3 regions of the Streptomyces sp. NPDC058662 genome follow, and region 3 is predicted to be linked to each of the others. Evidence: riboswitches for the same ligand, from Rfam matches in the RefSeq annotation. Region 3 holds a riboswitch; each other region holds the start of a gene.

What was found. A riboswitch is a leader RNA that binds a small molecule or an ion and turns the genes downstream of it on or off. The one in region 3 is predicted to bind cyclic di-AMP.
Region 1: it holds a riboswitch for cyclic di-AMP, as region 3 does, so the genes downstream of both, ACFWUQ_RS30025 (peptidoglycan DD-metalloendopeptidase family protein) here and ACFWUQ_RS10620 (M23 family metallopeptidase) in region 3, are expected to answer to the same signal.
Region 2: it holds a riboswitch for cyclic di-AMP, as region 3 does, so the genes downstream of both, ACFWUQ_RS10810 (transglycosylase family protein) here and ACFWUQ_RS10620 (M23 family metallopeptidase) in region 3, are expected to answer to the same signal.

What each region holds. Positions count from the first base shown of each region.
Region 1 is NZ_JBHXRU010000153.1:1,320-6,467, reverse strand. Features, by position in the region: gene hpnH (adenosyl-hopene transferase HpnH) at 1-264, shown strand, start outside; gene ACFWUQ_RS30035 (aspartate aminotransferase family protein) at 261-1,682, shown strand; gene ACFWUQ_RS30030 (tyrosine-protein phosphatase) at 1,713-2,531, opposite strand; cyclic di-AMP (ydaO/yuaA leader) riboswitch at 2,820-3,016, shown strand; gene ACFWUQ_RS30025 (peptidoglycan DD-metalloendopeptidase family protein) at 3,021-4,016, shown strand; gene ACFWUQ_RS30020 (SGNH/GDSL hydrolase family protein) at 4,180-4,965, shown strand.
Region 2 is NZ_JBHXRU010000021.1:37,420-42,567, reverse strand. Features, by position in the region: gene ACFWUQ_RS10820 (cytochrome P450) at 1-1,000, shown strand, start outside; gene ACFWUQ_RS10815 (transglycosylase family protein) at 1,093-2,169, shown strand; cyclic di-AMP (ydaO/yuaA leader) riboswitch at 2,446-2,619, shown strand; gene ACFWUQ_RS10810 (transglycosylase family protein) at 2,622-3,317, shown strand; gene eno (phosphopyruvate hydratase) at 3,592-4,878, shown strand; gene ACFWUQ_RS10800 (septum formation initiator family protein) at 4,983-5,148, shown strand, end outside.
Region 3 is NZ_JBHXRU010000020.1:72,379-77,526, forward strand. Features, by position in the region: gene ACFWUQ_RS10610 (M16 family metallopeptidase) at 1-187, shown strand, start outside; gene ACFWUQ_RS10615 (M16 family metallopeptidase) at 184-1,575, shown strand; cyclic di-AMP (ydaO/yuaA leader) riboswitch at 1,761-1,920, shown strand; gene ACFWUQ_RS10620 (M23 family metallopeptidase) at 1,933-2,733, shown strand; gene ACFWUQ_RS10625 (GntR family transcriptional regulator) at 2,914-3,591, shown strand; gene ACFWUQ_RS10630 (HPr family phosphocarrier protein) at 3,895-4,176, opposite strand; partial or broken gene ACFWUQ_RS10635 (GNAT family N-acetyltransferase) at 4,360-5,148, shown strand, end outside.

The DNA.
Region 1 (5,148 bases), on a different contig from region 3:
GCCTGGGCGATCCCGAATTACTCCCTTTTCGGCTGGCAGCGCCCCTGCTATCTGATGAGCGACGGCTACGTCCCGACCTACCGGGAGCTCATCGACGACACCGACTGGACCAAGTACGGCCGGGGCAAGGACCCGCGCTGCGCGAACTGCATGGCGCACTGCGGCTACGAGCCCACCGCCGTCCTCGCCACCATGGGCTCCCTCAAGGAGTCCCTCCGGGCGGCCCGCGAGACGATCGCCGGGAACCGGGGCGCGTCGGCATGACGGCGCCCCCGGGAGGTCGGACGCCGAGCGCCCGGGGCGGGGGCTTCGACCTCGGCGCCCTGCTGGCCGCGCGCGGCGGGGAACGGTACGAGCTGCACGCCCGCCACCTCAACCACCAGCTGCCCCGGATGCTGCGCACCATCGGCTTCGACAAGGTCTACGAACGGGCCGAGGGCGCGCACTTCTGGGACGACGAGGGCAACGACTACCTCGACATGCTGGCCGGCTTCGGAGTGATGGGCCTCGGCCGCCACCACCCGGTGGTCCGCCGGGCCCTGCACGACGTTCTGGACGCCCAGCTCGCCGACCTCACCCGCTTCGACTGCCAGCCGCTGCCCGGGCTGCTGGCGGAGAAGCTGCTCTCGTACACCCCGCACCTGGACCGGGTCTTCTTCGGCAACAGCGGCACCGAGGCCGTGGAGACCGCCCTGAAGTTCGCCCGGTACGCCACCGGCCGGCCCAGGGTGCTGTACTGCCACCACGCCTTCCACGGGCTCACCACCGGCTCGCTCTCGGTGAACGGGGAGAGCGGCTTCCGGGACGGCTTCGCACCGCTGCTCCCCGACACGGGGATCGCGCTGGGAGACCTGGCGGCCCTGGAACGGGAGCTCGCGCGCGGCGACGTGGCGGCCCTCGTGGTGGAGCCGATCCAGGGCAAGGGCGTCCTCGCGGCGCCGCCCGGGTTCCTGCTCGCGGCGCAGGAGCTGCTGCACCGGCACAAGGCGCTGCTCATCGCGGACGAGGTGCAGACCGGCCTCGGACGTACCGGCGACTTCTACGCCTACCAGCACGAACCGGGCGTGGAACCGGACCTGGTCTGCGTCGCCAAGGCGCTGTCGGGCGGCTATGTACCGGTCGGCGCGACCCTGGGCAAGGACTGGATCTTCAAGAAGGTCTACTCGTCCATGGACCGGGTCCTCGTGCACTCCGCGAGCTTCGGCTCCAACGCTCAGGCGATGGCGGCCGGGCTCGCGGTCCTGTCCGTGATGGAGGACGAGGAACTCGTGGCCAACGCCCGCTCCACGGGCGACCTGCTGCGTGGGCGGCTCGCGGCGATGGTCGACGAGTACGAGCTGCTGCACGAGGTGCGCGGGCGGGGGCTGATGATCGGCATCGAGTTCGGCCGGCCGTCCTCCCTGGGCCTGCGCAGCCGGTGGAGCGTGCTCCAGGCGGCCCGCAAGGGGCTCTTCGCGCAGATGGTCGTGGTGCCCCTGCTGCAGAAGCACCGGATCCTCACGCAGGTCTCCGGGGACCACCTGGAAGTGATCAAACTGATCCCGCCCCTGATCGTGGACGAGGGGGACGTCGACCGGTTCGTCGGAGCGTTCCGGGCGGTCATGGACGAGGCGCACGGCGGTTCGGGGCTCATGTGGGACTTCGGCCGGACGCTGGTCAAGCAGGCGGTGGGCAACCGCTGACATCCGGCCGGTCCCGGGCCCGGCGCCCCGCTACGACAGCAGTCGGTCGCGGAGCCGGACGAGGGTCCCGGGTGTCAGCCCGAGGCCCTCGGCCAGGTAGCGCTCCACTCCGCCCCACTGCTCGTCGATGGTCTCGAAGGCGGCGGTCAGGTAGTCGGCGCGGGCGTCGAAGAGCGGGGCGAGCAGCTCCATCACCTCGGGAGTGCGCTCCTCGGCGGCGCCGCCGCTCCGGCGGATCCGGTAGCGGCGGTGCGGGGCGTTGGACTCCAGGTAGTCCGCGACGATCGCGTCGCGTTCGACACCGAGCGCGAGGAGGGTGACGGCGATGGCCAGTCCGGCCCGGTCCTTGCCCGCCGCGCAGTGCATCAGGGCCGGGACGCTCTCCTCGGCGAGGGCGTGCACCACCCGGCTGTGCTCGGCCGTGCGGTACCTGATCATCTGGCGGTAGGAGTTCGCCATCCGGGCCGCGGCCCGGCCGTCGCCGAGTACCGAGCGGAGCTGTTCGAGGTCGCCCTCGCGGACCATCTTCCAGAACTCCCGGCCGTCGGCGGGGTCCGAGAGCGGGATGTTGACGTTCCGTACGCCGGGCAGCTCGATGTCGGCGCCCTCCAGGGAGTGGTCGGCGGCGTTGCGGAAGTCGAAGACGGTGTGGAGGCCGAGCGAGGAGAGGAACTCCGCATCGGTATCGGTGGCATGCGCCAGATGTCCGCTTCGAAACAGTCGTCCCGGCTTGACCCTTCGCCCGTCCACCGTCGGCAATCCGCCCACATCGCGGAAATTACGCACACCGGACAACTCCGGCTCGGGCTGCGGCTGTGCGGGCGGCGCCGGGGGTATCTGCTGGGTCACGGGAACTCCTCCGCTGTGTGGTGGCGTGTCCGAATTGGGCTACTTGGCACTAACTTGCCGTAGGCGGCGGCCAGATCGCGCGCCTCCCCGTGAGCCAGATCATACGGTGACCGTGCGTGCCTGATCGCGGAAGCCGAATGGCCCAGCCAGGACGGTTGTTGCCGCGGCGGAATGGACAGAGGGTGACCGGAATTCCGTCGATCCCTCACCCCCGGGAATCCGTCCGGGAATTCATGGCTTGTTACCTGCGGTCGGACTGGATTACCTTCGCGATCGATCCGGGTGGACCGCCTAATCCTGCCGCCTCCCGGAAACCGCACCCGACTATTCACGCGCGCGGCAGGAGCGGGGGACCCAGGTAAGCCGCTGTCCGGATCTTCGTATCCGGACAGCTCGGGGTGAAGCCGTACATGTCTCGCACATGGACGGCCGGACATCTCCAGTCCGAACCCGACAGCTCACCTCGTAGGCGACGGAGAGGAATTCGCCATGCCTGCAAAGGGTAAGCACCGCCGTCCCAAGTCCCGCTCGATATCGCGCGGTCTCGCCGTCGCCGGTACCGGCGGCGCCGCCCTGGCGCTGCCGCTGATGGGCGCCGCCGGCGCCCAGGCGGCCGGCGCGCCGGCCGCGGCTCCCGCGGTGGTCCCCGCCGCGGCGCCGCAGCTCCAGGCCGCGGCCCCGGTGGCGCCGCAGGCGGTGCCCGTGACGGCGCAGGCCGCCCCGACCGTGTACACGGTCGTGCCGGGCGACTACCTCTCCAAGATCGCCGTCGAGCGGCAGCTGTCCGGTGGCTGGGAGCAGCTGTACGCCGACAACCGCGAGGCCGTCGGCTCCGACCCGTCGCTGATCCACCCGGGCCTGCGCCTCACGCTCGGCGCGCCGGGCAAGGCCGCTCCGACGCAGACCGCCCCGGCGCCCGCCGCGAAGTCCTCCGACAAGGCCCCGGCGGCCGGGAAGGGCGCGGCGGCCGAGAGGGACGAGCCCGCCGCGGCCCCCGTCCGCAAGCCGCAGCCGAAGCAGCAGCCCCAGGACGCCGGCACCCCGGCCGGCTCCGCGGCCGGCTCGAACACGGTCGCCGCCGGCGGCTTCGTCGCCCCCGTCAGCGGCGGGGTGTCCACCCAGTACCGGGTCGCCGGTGCGATGTGGTCCTCCGGCTACCACACCGGCCTCGACTTCATGGCGAGCTCCGGCACCACGGTCAAGGCCGTCGGCGCGGGCACCGTGGTCTCCGCCGGTTGGAGCGGTTCGTACGGCAACGAGGTCGTCATCCGGCACGCGGACGGCAAGTACTCCCAGTACGCCCACCTGTCCTCGCTGTCCGTCTCGTCGGGCCAGAGCGTCACCGCCGGCCAGCGCATCGGCCTCTCCGGTTCCACCGGCAACTCCACCGGTCCGCACCTGCACTTCGAGATCCGCACCGGCCCGTCCTACGGCTCGGACATCAACCCGCTGAGCTACCTGCGCTCGAAGGGCGTGACCATCTGACGGCACCCGCCGTCGGAGCGCTGACACGCGTGGGGCCGGGACCCGAGGGGGGTCCCGGCCCCACGCGCACTTATTCCTGGTCCCCCGGGTGGTACAGATCACGGTCCGTCAACCCCCCATTACGTTGGCGTAGGTCGTGCACGAGAGTGAAGGATGGTGTCTCGTGGCAGCGACGACGACGAAACTCAAGACCATCGGCTCGTACGCGGCGATCGGGGACAGCTTCACCGAGGGTGTGGGGGACCCGGGACCCGGGGGCACCTATCTCGGCTGGGCGGACCGGTTCGCCGTCCTTCTGGCCGACCAGCGCGACGAACACGACTTCCGCTACGCGAACCTGGCCGTCCGGGGGCGGCTCCTCGACCAGATCGTGGCCGAGCAGGTGCCGAGGGCCAAACAGCTCGGCCCGGACCTGGTGACCTTCTGCGCGGGCGGCAACGACATCATCCGGCCGGGCAGCGACCCGGACGACGTGGCCGAGCGGTTCGAGGCGGCCGTGGCCGACCTCGCCGGCTCGGTCGGCCAGGTCATGATCACGACCGGCTTCGACACCCGGGGAGTGCCCGTCCTGCGGCACATCCGGGGCAAGGTGGCGACGTACAGCGCGCATGTCCGCGCCATCGCCGACCGGTACGACTGCCCGGTGCTCGACCTGTGGTCGCTCAAGTCCGTCCAGGACCGGCGGGCCTGGGACGGCGACCGGCTGCACCTGTCGCCCGACGGGCACACCCGGGTCGCCCTGCGGGCGGCACAGGTGCTGGGCCTGGAGGTACCGGCCGACCCCGACCAGCCGTGGCCGCCGGAGCGCCCGCGCGGCTCGGTGGACGTGACCCGGGACAACATCCAGTGGGCCCGCGAGCACCTGGCGCCGTGGATCGGCCGACGGTTGCGCGGGGAGTCCTCCGGGGACCACGTCGAGGCGAAGCGGCCGGACCTGCTCCCGCTGTAGCCGGCGGGGGCCGGTCCGCGGGTACGGGGGCCGGGCGGCTGTGGCGGGGGCGCCACGGCGGTAGCTGTGACGGGGGCGGCACGGGGGCCGGGCGGCTGTGACGGGGGCGACGCGGGGGCGCCGGAGCGGACGGCGGCCGGAACCGGAATCCTTCGGGGCCGGTACGCGTTGGGATGGTCGTAG
Region 2 (5,148 bases), on a different contig from region 3:
CCCGCCGGACCACACGCGGCTGCGGCGGCTGGTGTCGAAGGCGTTCACCCCGCGCCGGGTCGCCGAGTTCACGCCGCGGGTGCAGGAGCTCACCGACCACCTCATCGACGCGTTCGTCGAGCGGGCCCGCGCCGAGGCGGAGGCCGGGGGGAGGGGGGAGGCGGATCTCATCCACGAGTTCGCCTTCCCGCTCCCCATCTACGCCATCTGCGAGATGCTCGGAGTACCGCGCGAGGACCAGGACGACTTCCGCGACTGGGCCGGGATGATGATCCGCCACGGCGGTGGCCCGCGCGGGGGAGTGGCCCGCTCGGTGAAGCAGATGCGCGCCTATCTCGGGGAGCTCATTCATCGCAAAAGGGATGACTTGGGCAATGATCTGATCTCGGACCTGATCCGGGCGAGCGACCACGGCGACCACCTGACGGAGGCCGAGGCCACGGCGATGGCCTTCATCCTCCTGTTCGCCGGCTTCGAGACGACCGTGAACCTCATCGGGAACGGCGTCCACTCCCTCTTCATGAACCCGGACCAGCGCGGGCGGCTGCAGCGCTCCCTGGCAGCCGGCGAGCGCGGCCTGCTGGAGACCGGGGTGGAGGAACTCCTGCGCTACGACGGTCCGGTGGAGCTGGCCACCTGGCGCTTCGCCACACGCCAACTCACCCTGGGCGGCGAGGAGATCGCGGCCGGCGACCCGGTCCTGGTCGTCCTCGCGGCCGCCGACCGCGACCCGGAGCGGTTCACCGAACCGGACACCCTGGACCTCTCCCGGACGGACAACCAGCACCTGGGGTACGGGCACGGCATCCACTACTGCCTCGGTGCACCGCTGGCCCGGCTGGAGGGGCAGACGGCGCTCGCCACCCTCCTGACGCGCCTGCCCGATCTGGAGCTCGCCGTGGACGTGTCCGAACTGCGCTGGCGCGGGGGGCTCATCATGCGCGGACTGCGCACCCTCCCGGTCCGTTTCACGCTGCCGGAGCAGGGCGAAAACGGCTGACTTCAAGTCAGTTTCAGTCGAAACTTGTGACAAACGTTCGAGGCCCGCTAGGTTCTGCCGTTACCCCGCCGTTATGCGAAAGGTGAACCTTCATGCGTTCCGGGAACGGCCGCCACAGACGCCCCCGCCAGGTACCCGCCCTGGTTGTCACCGCCGGTGTCGCCGGCTCCGCACTGGCCCTGCCGCTGCTCGCGGCGACCAGTGCCACCGCCGCCGAGACCTCCACATGGGACAAGGTCGCCGAGTGCGAGAGCGGTGGCGCGTGGAGCGCCAACAGCGGCAGCGGCGCCTACGGCGGGCTCCAGTTCACGCAGGACCAGTGGCGCAACGCCGGCGGCCTCGACTTCGCCGAGCGGCCCGACCTCGCGAGCCGGTCCCAGCAGATAGCCGTGGCCGAGCGCGTGCTCGCCGCGCAGGGGCCGCAGGCGTGGCCGCTGTGCGCCTCCTCCGCCGGACTGGCGCAGTCGGGTCCGGCCGCGGAGGTCGACCCCGGCCTGCCGGGCGAGGCCAAGCCCGTGCGCCCCACCCCGTCCCGGCCGGACGACACGGTGCCGGCGACCGGCACCGGTACGCGCCCCACCGACTTCGGGGCGCCGACCCCGGCCCCGGCCGTGAGCCCGTCGCCCACCACGCCGGAGGGCCCGCTGGCGCCCTCCCTCGGACTGCCCGTCATGCCGGCGCCGGACGACCCGACCACGGCCCCGGTGCAGCCCGCCGACCCGACCGCCCCGGTCCTCCCGGGTGGGCCCGGCGCCACCCCGCTGGACCCGACGGCGCCCACCACGCCGCCGGTCACCCCGCCGGCCGCCGACCCGACGGCCCCGGCCCTTCCCGGCGTTCCCGACGGCTCGGCGACGCCCGGCGCCCCGAGCGCCCCGGCCTCCCCGAGCGCCCCGAGCGCCCCGACCTCGCCGACGGCGCAGCTCGCGGGTCAGACGGCGGGCGCCGGCAAGCACCGCGGGGCCCCCGCCGTGGAGGCGCCCGTCACGGCTGACGCCGCGTCGGACCCCACGTACACCGTCCGGGCCGGCGACAGCCTGGCCACGATCGCGGACGCCAACGGCCTCAAGGGGGGCTGGAACGCGCTCTACGCGGCCAACGAGCAGGTCATCGGCGAGGACGCGGACCTCATCAAGCCCGGCCAAAATCTGGATCTAAGCGCGGAATAGGGGCACTTCGGGCGTCCGGTACGCGCTGATTGTCGGAATTCTGTAAGTGAGACATGTGTCTCTTCCGGTCAACTGGCGTGTCCGGCCCCGGGGCTTCCGCAAACCCCGGCCTCACCTGCGCAAACGCGCTCGGGAGGAACGCAAGTAGGGCCTGTTTCTCCCCGATGGCGCTCGTTGAACATCGGGGGGAGACCTGTCTACCTTCTGAATCGCTCGCCACCGCGGGCTCCTTCGACCGCATCGCCGAATCCTGCCGGCGGACGGAGGGAACAGTCGTCGCGTCAAGCGCCGAAGGCAGGAGCGGGGGAACCAAGGTAAGTGCCGGGAGCGGCCGTTGAGAGACGGTCACGCCACCGGCTGGGGGTTAAGACGTGCGACCCGATCGCACGGCCGGGCAACTCATCCGCCCGAACCCGACAGCTCACCTCGTAGGCGTCGGTGAGGAGAACTCCATGCTGCTTTCCGGCAAGGGCAAGCACCGTCGCGCCAACAAGGCCGCCCGTATCGTCACGCTCGCCGGCGTCGCCGGTGTCGCCGTCGCCGCACCCCTGATGACCGCCGGCACCGCCAGTGCCGCCACCGCCTCCGAGTGGGATCGCGTCGCGCAGTGCGAGGCCGGCGGCAACTGGGCCATCAACACCGGCAACGGCTACTACGGCGGCCTGCAGTTCTCGTCCTCCACCTGGGCCGCCTTCGGTGGCAAGGCGTACGCCGCGCAGGCCAACCAGGCCTCGAAGGCGCAGCAGATAGCCGTCGCCGAGAAGGTCCTCAAGGGCCAGGGCAAGGGCGCCTGGCCGCACTGCGGCAAGGGCCTGTCGAACTCCTCCTACGCGGGCGGCGCCGCCGAGGCCCCGGCCAAGCCGAAGGCCGAGTCGAAGAAGACCGAGTCCAAGAAGGTCGAGCAGAAGGCCGCGCCCAAGCAGGAGACCAAGCGCGCCGAGGCTCCCACCACCCGCTCCGAGCGCCCCGCCGCCGCGGCCCCGAAGACCGGCAACGGCTCGTACGAGGTCAAGGCCGGCGACACCCTGGGCACCATCGCCGAGGCCAACGGCGTCACGGACGGCTGGGAGAAGCTCTTCGAGCTGAACAAGGACATCGTCCCGGACGCCGACCTCATCTTCCCGGGTCAGAAGCTGAAGCTCAGCTGAACACCGCGGCACCAGCCGCGGCCGTGAGCACACGGCAGGTCCGTCCCCCCGCCCGGCGCGCGTCCACTCGCGCGCCGGGCGGCGGCATGCGCACCGTCAGAACCCCTGAAAACTGCGGCCTTATGTCCCGTAACGCGGGTATTCGGGCCCTTTTTCGTCCCAGGACCCGGGCGGTCGGCGGGCCCAGTGCCCGGAGCCGGTTAGGCTCTAAGCGGCTGGGCCGTCCCACGGCCCGACACGCCACCGCACACTCAGCGTCACATCCCAGAAGGAGATGCTCGTGCCGTCCATCGACGTCGTCGTAGCCCGGGAAATCCTGGACTCCCGAGGCAACCCCACGGTCGAGGTCGAGGTGGGCCTCGACGATGGCAGCACCGGCCGTGCTGCAGTTCCGTCCGGCGCCTCCACCGGTGCATTCGAAGCCATCGAGCTCCGTGACGGTGACCCCAACCGTTACTTCGGCAAGGGTGTCGAGAAGGCCGTCCTCGCCGTCATCGAGCAGATCGGCCCGGAGCTCGTCGGCTACGACGCCACCGAGCAGCGCCTGATCGACCAGGCCATGTTCGACCTGGACGCCACCGACAACAAGGGCTCGCTCGGCGCCAACGCCATCCTCGGCGTCTCCCTCGCCGTCGCGCACGCCGCGTCCGAGGCCTCGGACCTCCCGCTGTTCCGCTACCTCGGCGGCCCGAACGCGCACCTGCTGCCCGTTCCGATGATGAACATCCTCAACGGCGGGTCGCACGCCGACTCCAACGTGGACATCCAGGAGTTCATGATCGCCCCGATCGGCGCGGAGTCCTTCTCCGAGGCGCTGCGCTGGGGTGCCGAGGTCTACCACACCCTCAAGAAGGTCCTGCACACCAAGGGCCTCTCCACCGGCCTGGGCGACGAGGGCGGCTTCGCCCCGAACCTGGAGTCCAACCGCGCCGCGCTCGACCTCATCGTCGAGGCCATCAAGCAGGCCGGCTACACCCCGGGCAAGGACATCGCGCTCGCGCTCGACGTCGCCGCGTCCGAGTTCTACAAGGACGGCAAGTACGAGTTCGAGGGCCAGTCCCGCTCGGCCGCCGAGATGACCGAGTACTACGAGGAGCTCGTCTCCGCGTACCCGATGGTCTCCATCGAGGACCCGCTGTACGAGGACGACTGGGCCGGCTGGAAGACCCTCACCGACCGCCTGGGCGCCAAGGTCCAGATCGTCGGCGACGACCTCTTCGTCACCAACCCGGAGCGCCTGGCCCGCGGTATCGAGGAGGGCTCCGCGAACGCCCTGCTCGTGAAGGTGAACCAGATCGGTTCCCTCACCGAGACCCTCGACGCCGTCGAGATGGCCCAGCGCAACGGCTTCAAGTGCATGATGTCCCACCGCTCCGGTGAGACCGAGGACGTCACCATCGCCGACCTCGCCGTCGCCGTGAACTGCGGCCAGATCAAGACCGGCGCCCCGGCCCGCTCGGACCGCGTCGCCAAGTACAACCAGCTGCTGCGCATCGAGGAGATCCTCGACGACGCCGCCGTGTACGCGGGCCGTTCCGCGTTCCCGCGCTTCAAGGGCTGACAGCTCCGACCGAAGGCTGCGCCTAGCCTCCGTACGTCCCCGCACTCGGTCCCGTACCGTGTGCGGGGACGTATTGCGTAGTGCGCACAGGGGAGGCGGGATCAATGGCCGGGAACCGGGATCGGTTCTCCACCTTCTCCACCGCGACCAGGCTCAAGCAGCTCGGTGAGCGGACCGCCGCCCACGTCTACCGCTCCCAGACGCGGCGCCAGGTCAGGCGCAGCCGTCTCACCGGCCGGGCGGCGCTCCTCGTGCTCGTCCTCTGTACCC
Region 3 (5,148 bases):
GCTGGCACTGACCGCCGTCCAGCGGCTCCTCGACGTCACCGCCGAGGAGGTGCAGGCCGCGGCCGCCGCCCGACTGCGCCCGGACAACCGCGCGGTGCTCGTCTACGAGCCGCGCCCCACCGACGGCACCGACTCCGACGCCGGCGAGAACGACGAGTCCGACGAGAACGAGGGGGCGGAGCAGTGACCGACACCGCAGCCGTCACGATGACCTTCCACCCCCGCCCGCAGGGCGGCGAGCCGCAGCCGTGGGCCTTCCCGGCCCCCGAGCGCGGCGAGCTGGCCAACGGCCTGACCCTGCTGCGCTGCCACCGGCCCGGCCAGCAGGTGGTGGCCGTCGAGATGAACCTCACCGCGCCGCTCGACGCGGAGCCGGCCGGCCTGGACGGCGTGGCGACCATCATGGCGCGCGCGCTGTCCGAGGGCACCGACAAGCACTCCGCCGAGGAGTTCGCGGCCGAGCTGGAGCGCTGCGGCGCCAACCTCGACGCGCACGCCGACCACCCGGGCCTGCGGGTCTCCCTGGAGGTCCCGGCCTCCCGCCTGCACAAGGCGCTGGGCCTGCTCGCCGAGGCGCTGCGCGCGCCCGCCTTCGACGAGGCCGAGGTCGACCGCCTGGTGCGCAACCGCCTCGACGAGATCCCGCACGAGCTGGCCAACCCCCAGCGCCGCGCCGCGATGCAGCTCTCCAAGGAGCTCTTCCCGGCGTCGCTGCGGATGTCCCGCCCGCGCCAGGGCACCGAGGAGACCGTCGCCCGTATCGACGCCCCGGCCGTGCGCGCCTTCTACGAGGCGCACGTCCGCCCCGCCACGGCCACCGCGGTGATCGTCGGCGACCTGACCGGCATCGACCTGGACGCCGTCCTCGCGGACACCCTCGGCGCCTGGACGGGCAACACCGCCGAGCCCGTCCCCGTCCCGCCGGTGACCGCCGACGACACCGGCCGCGTGGTCATCGTGGACCGTCCCGGCGCGGTCCAGACGCAGCTGCTCATCGGCCGGATCGGGCCCGACCGGCACGACCGGGTCTGGGCGGCCCAGGTGCTGGGCACGTACTGCCTGGGCGGGACCCTGACCTCCCGTCTGGACAAGGTCCTGCGCGAGGAGAAGGGGTACACGTACGGCGTGCGCTCCTTCGGCCAGGTGCTGCGCTCCACGGCCGACGGCAAGGGCGCCTCGATGCTCGCCATCAGCGGCTCGGTGGACACCCCGAACACCGGTCCGGCGCTGGAGGACCTCTGGAAGGTGCTGCGCACCCTCGCGGAGGGCGGCCTGACCGACGTCGAACGGGATGTGGCGGTGCAGAACCTGGTGGGCGTCGCCCCGTTGAAGTTCGAGACGGCGTCCTCGGTCGCCGGCACCCTCGCCGACCAGGTCGAGCAGGAGCTCCCGGACGACTACCAGGCGCGGTTGTACGCGCAGCTCGCCGAGACCGGCACGGTGGAAGCCACGTCGGCGGTCGTGGCCGCCTTCCCGGCGAACCGGCTGGTCACCGTTCTGGTGGGCGACGCGGCGCAGATCGAGGAGCCCGTGCGGGCCCTGGGGATCGGCGAGGTGAGCGTCGTCTCCAACTGACGCGCGGAAGAAGGGGTTCCGGCGGCCTTGTCTGCCGGGGCCCCTTTTGTCCGTTTAGTGGAGAGGTTGCTTTTATGCGGTGTGGCGTACGCAACAAAAAGGCGTCTGTGTTTGGCGATTGACTGATGATCCGCCTAGCGTCACCCGTGCTGTCCGTCAGTTGTACTCGCCGCGTCCGCGGCACCGGGCAGCGATCGCCGAGTCCCCGTCAGGCGCGAGCCTGGGGAGCCGGGGACCCAACTCAGTCCCTGGGGTGAATCGGACCGCCTCGCAAGAGGAGGCCCGTAGGAGACCTTCCTGCTCCGAACCCGTCAGCTAACCCGGTAGGCGAGAGGGAAGGAAAGGATCAGCCCCTTCATGGCGTTTGGCAGTCGTGCCGCCGGTAAGCACCGTGGTTCCAGCCGTCTGAGCCGCAAGACCGCCGGTTACGCCGGCATCGCGGCCCTCGCCACCACTGGTGTGGTGGGCTCCCTCGCCGGTCCGGCGTTCGCAGCGGACACCGGCAACGCAAACAACTCCTTCCAGGACAACGCGCTGGGCGCCGTCGTCGTCGCCGAGGACCTCGCCGGCGACATCGCGGATCAGGCCGAATCCCAGCGGCGCGCCGCCGAGCACGCCGCGGCCAAGGCCCAGGCCGAGGCCGACGCCAAGCAGCGTGCCGCGGAGTCCAAGCGCCTCGCCGAGGCCAAGGCGAAGGCCGAGCGCGAGGCCGCCGAGCGTGCCGCCCGCGAGGAGGAGCGCAAGCGCCTCAACACCTTCGTCGCCCCCGTCGACGGCTCGTACGTGAGCACCCAGTACCGCGCCGGCGGCGCCATGTGGTCCTCCGGCACCCACACCGGCATCGACTTCCACGCCGCCTCGGGCTCCAAGGTCCGCGCGGTGGGCATCGGCACCGTCGTCGAGGCCGGCTGGGGCGGCGCCTACGGCAACAACGTCGTCATCAAGCACAACGACGGCACCTACACCCAGTACGGGCACCTGCAGTCGCTGAGCGTCTCCGTCGGCCAGCAGGTCACCCCCGGACAGCAGATCGGCCTGTCGGGCTCCACCGGCAACTCCAGCGGCCCGCACCTGCACTTCGAGGCCCGCAGCGGCGCCGACTACGGCTCGGACATCGACCCGATCGCGTACCTGCGCTCGCACGGGGTCAGCCTCTGACCCGCACCCCCGCTTCGTGAAGGACCCCGGCTCGACGAGCCGGGGTCCTTCACGTTGTACCGCCCGGGCAAATGTTTCGCATTTCCGGCCGCTCTCGGAAATTATCGTGTGTTGCAATAGAGTCGCAGTACGCACGAGCATGTCCCACGGCGGCAGTTGGAATGAGGCGGAGGTCCGGTTTTGCGTATTCCCGCGCACGCGGTATGCACAGCAATTCGCGACGACATCGTCTCCGGGGTCTTCGAGCCGGGCGGCCGGCTGACCGAGGAGGTCCTGGCCCGCCGGTACGGGGTCTCGCGGGTCCCGGTCCGCGAGGCGCTGCGGACCCTGGAGTCCGAGGGGTTCGTGACCACCCGCCGGCACGCCGGCGCCTGCGTGGCCGAGCCGACCGAGCAGGAGGCCGCCGACCTCCTGGAGCTGCGGATGCTGCTGGAGCCCCTGGCGGCGGCCCGGGCGGCCCGGCGCCGCACCGAGGCGCACCTGAAGGTGCTGCGGGGGCTGGTCAGACTGGGGCAGGAGCGGGCCGGGCGGGGCCAGGGGGAGGATCTGCGCTCGCTGGGGGCCTGGTTCCACGAGACCCTCGCCCAGGCCTCGGGCAGCCCCGGGCTGATCGCGCTGCTGACCCAGATGCGGCGCAAGGTGGCCTGGATGTACGCGGTGGAGGCCCCGGCCCGGCCGGTGGACTCCTGGGCGGAGCACGGCGCGATCGTGGACGCGGTGGCGCGCGGGGACGTCGAGCGGGCGCGCGCGCTGGCCGCGATGCACGCCGACCGGGCGGTGGCCGCCCACCGGCCGAGGCCGCGCGCCGCGGTGAGCAGTTCGCAACCTGCCGTAAACATGCCGAGCGGTCGGCATTAACAGTGGCCGTATACAAAGGGCGAATAGACGTGCGCCGCTTTCGTGCGTCCGCAGGGGTGGACGGCTGGAATTCACGGCTGCGCTGAATTCGTCGGGCGATTTCCGGCCGCGTGCATTGCGGTGCGCGTCGTGGAGTCGGAATTCGACAGCACTGTCCGCGGCAGCGGCAGCGGCAACGGCAGAAGTGGGGGCCGGGGGCCGGGGGCCGGGGGCCGGGGCATGGCCGCGGCGGGCGCCGCCGGAAACGGCGAAGCCGCGCCCCCCGGGACTCCCAGTGGACGCGGCTTCGGTGAACCCGAAGGGTCAGACGGTCTCGGGGAGCTCGTCCAGGCCCTCGGCGACCAGCTTCGCGAGGCGGTCCAGCGCGGCGTCGGCGCCCTCGGCCTCGGACGCGAGGACGATCTCCTCGCCGCCCTGGGCGCCCAGGCCCAGAACCGCCAGCATGGAGGCGGCGTTGACGGGGTCGCCGCCCGCCTTCGCGATGGTCACCGGGACGCCGGAAGCGGTCGTCGCCCGAACGAAGATCGAGGCGGGACGAGCGTGCAGGCCCTCGGCCCAGCCGACGTTGACGCGGCGCTCTGCCATGGTGATGCCCTTCAGGTTCTTACGGTTGTCTAGACCAGTCTCTCACGACGTCCGGAATGCTCCGACCGACCTTCGGCCCGGATCTCCCGCCGTTCGGCCTCCCCAGCTTGCACTGGTTCCGGCCTGCCTGCCCCCTGCGCCGCGCGGGCACCGGCCTGCCGGTCGCGGCCGTAAGGTAGGCCCATGACCACCGAGTCGGACCCCGCGTACCCGGCCCACTGGGAAGCCGACGTCGTCCTGCGTGACGGCGGCACGGCCCGGATCAGGCCCATCACCACCGAGGACGCCGGGCGGCTGGTCAGCTTCTACGAACAGGTCTCCGACGAGTCGAAGTACTACCGCTTCTTCGCCCCCTACCCCCGGCTGTCCGACCGCGACGTGCACCGCTTCACGCACCACGACTACGTCGACCGCGTCGGCCTCGCGGCGACCATCGGCGGGGAGTTCATCGGCACCGTCCGCTACGACCGCATCGGCGCCGACGGCCGGCCCGCCACCGGGCCCTCCGACGAGGCCGAGGTCGCCTTCCTCGTCCAGGACGCCCACCAGGGGCGGGGCGTCGCCTCCGCACTCCTCGAACACATCGGCGCCGTCGCCCGCGAGCGCGGCATCCGCCGGTTCGCCGCCGAGGTGCTGCCCGCCAACACCAAGATGATCAAGGTGTTCACGGACGCCGGCTACGAGCAGAGGCGCAGCTTCGAGGACGGTTCCGTCCGCCTCACCCTCGACCTCGAACCCACCGCCGAGTCCCTGGCCGTGCAGCGGGCCCGCGAGCAGCGCGCCGAGGCCCGCTCGGTGCAGCGGCTGCTGTCCCCGGGCTCGGTGGCGGTGATCGGCGTCAGCCGCTCCGGCGCGGGCGTGGGCGCGGCGGCCCTGCGCAACCTGCGGGACAGCGGCTTCCACGGCCACCTCTACGCCGTCAACGACTCGGTGGACCGCGACCTGCTCGACGGCGTACGGGCCTACCGCGAC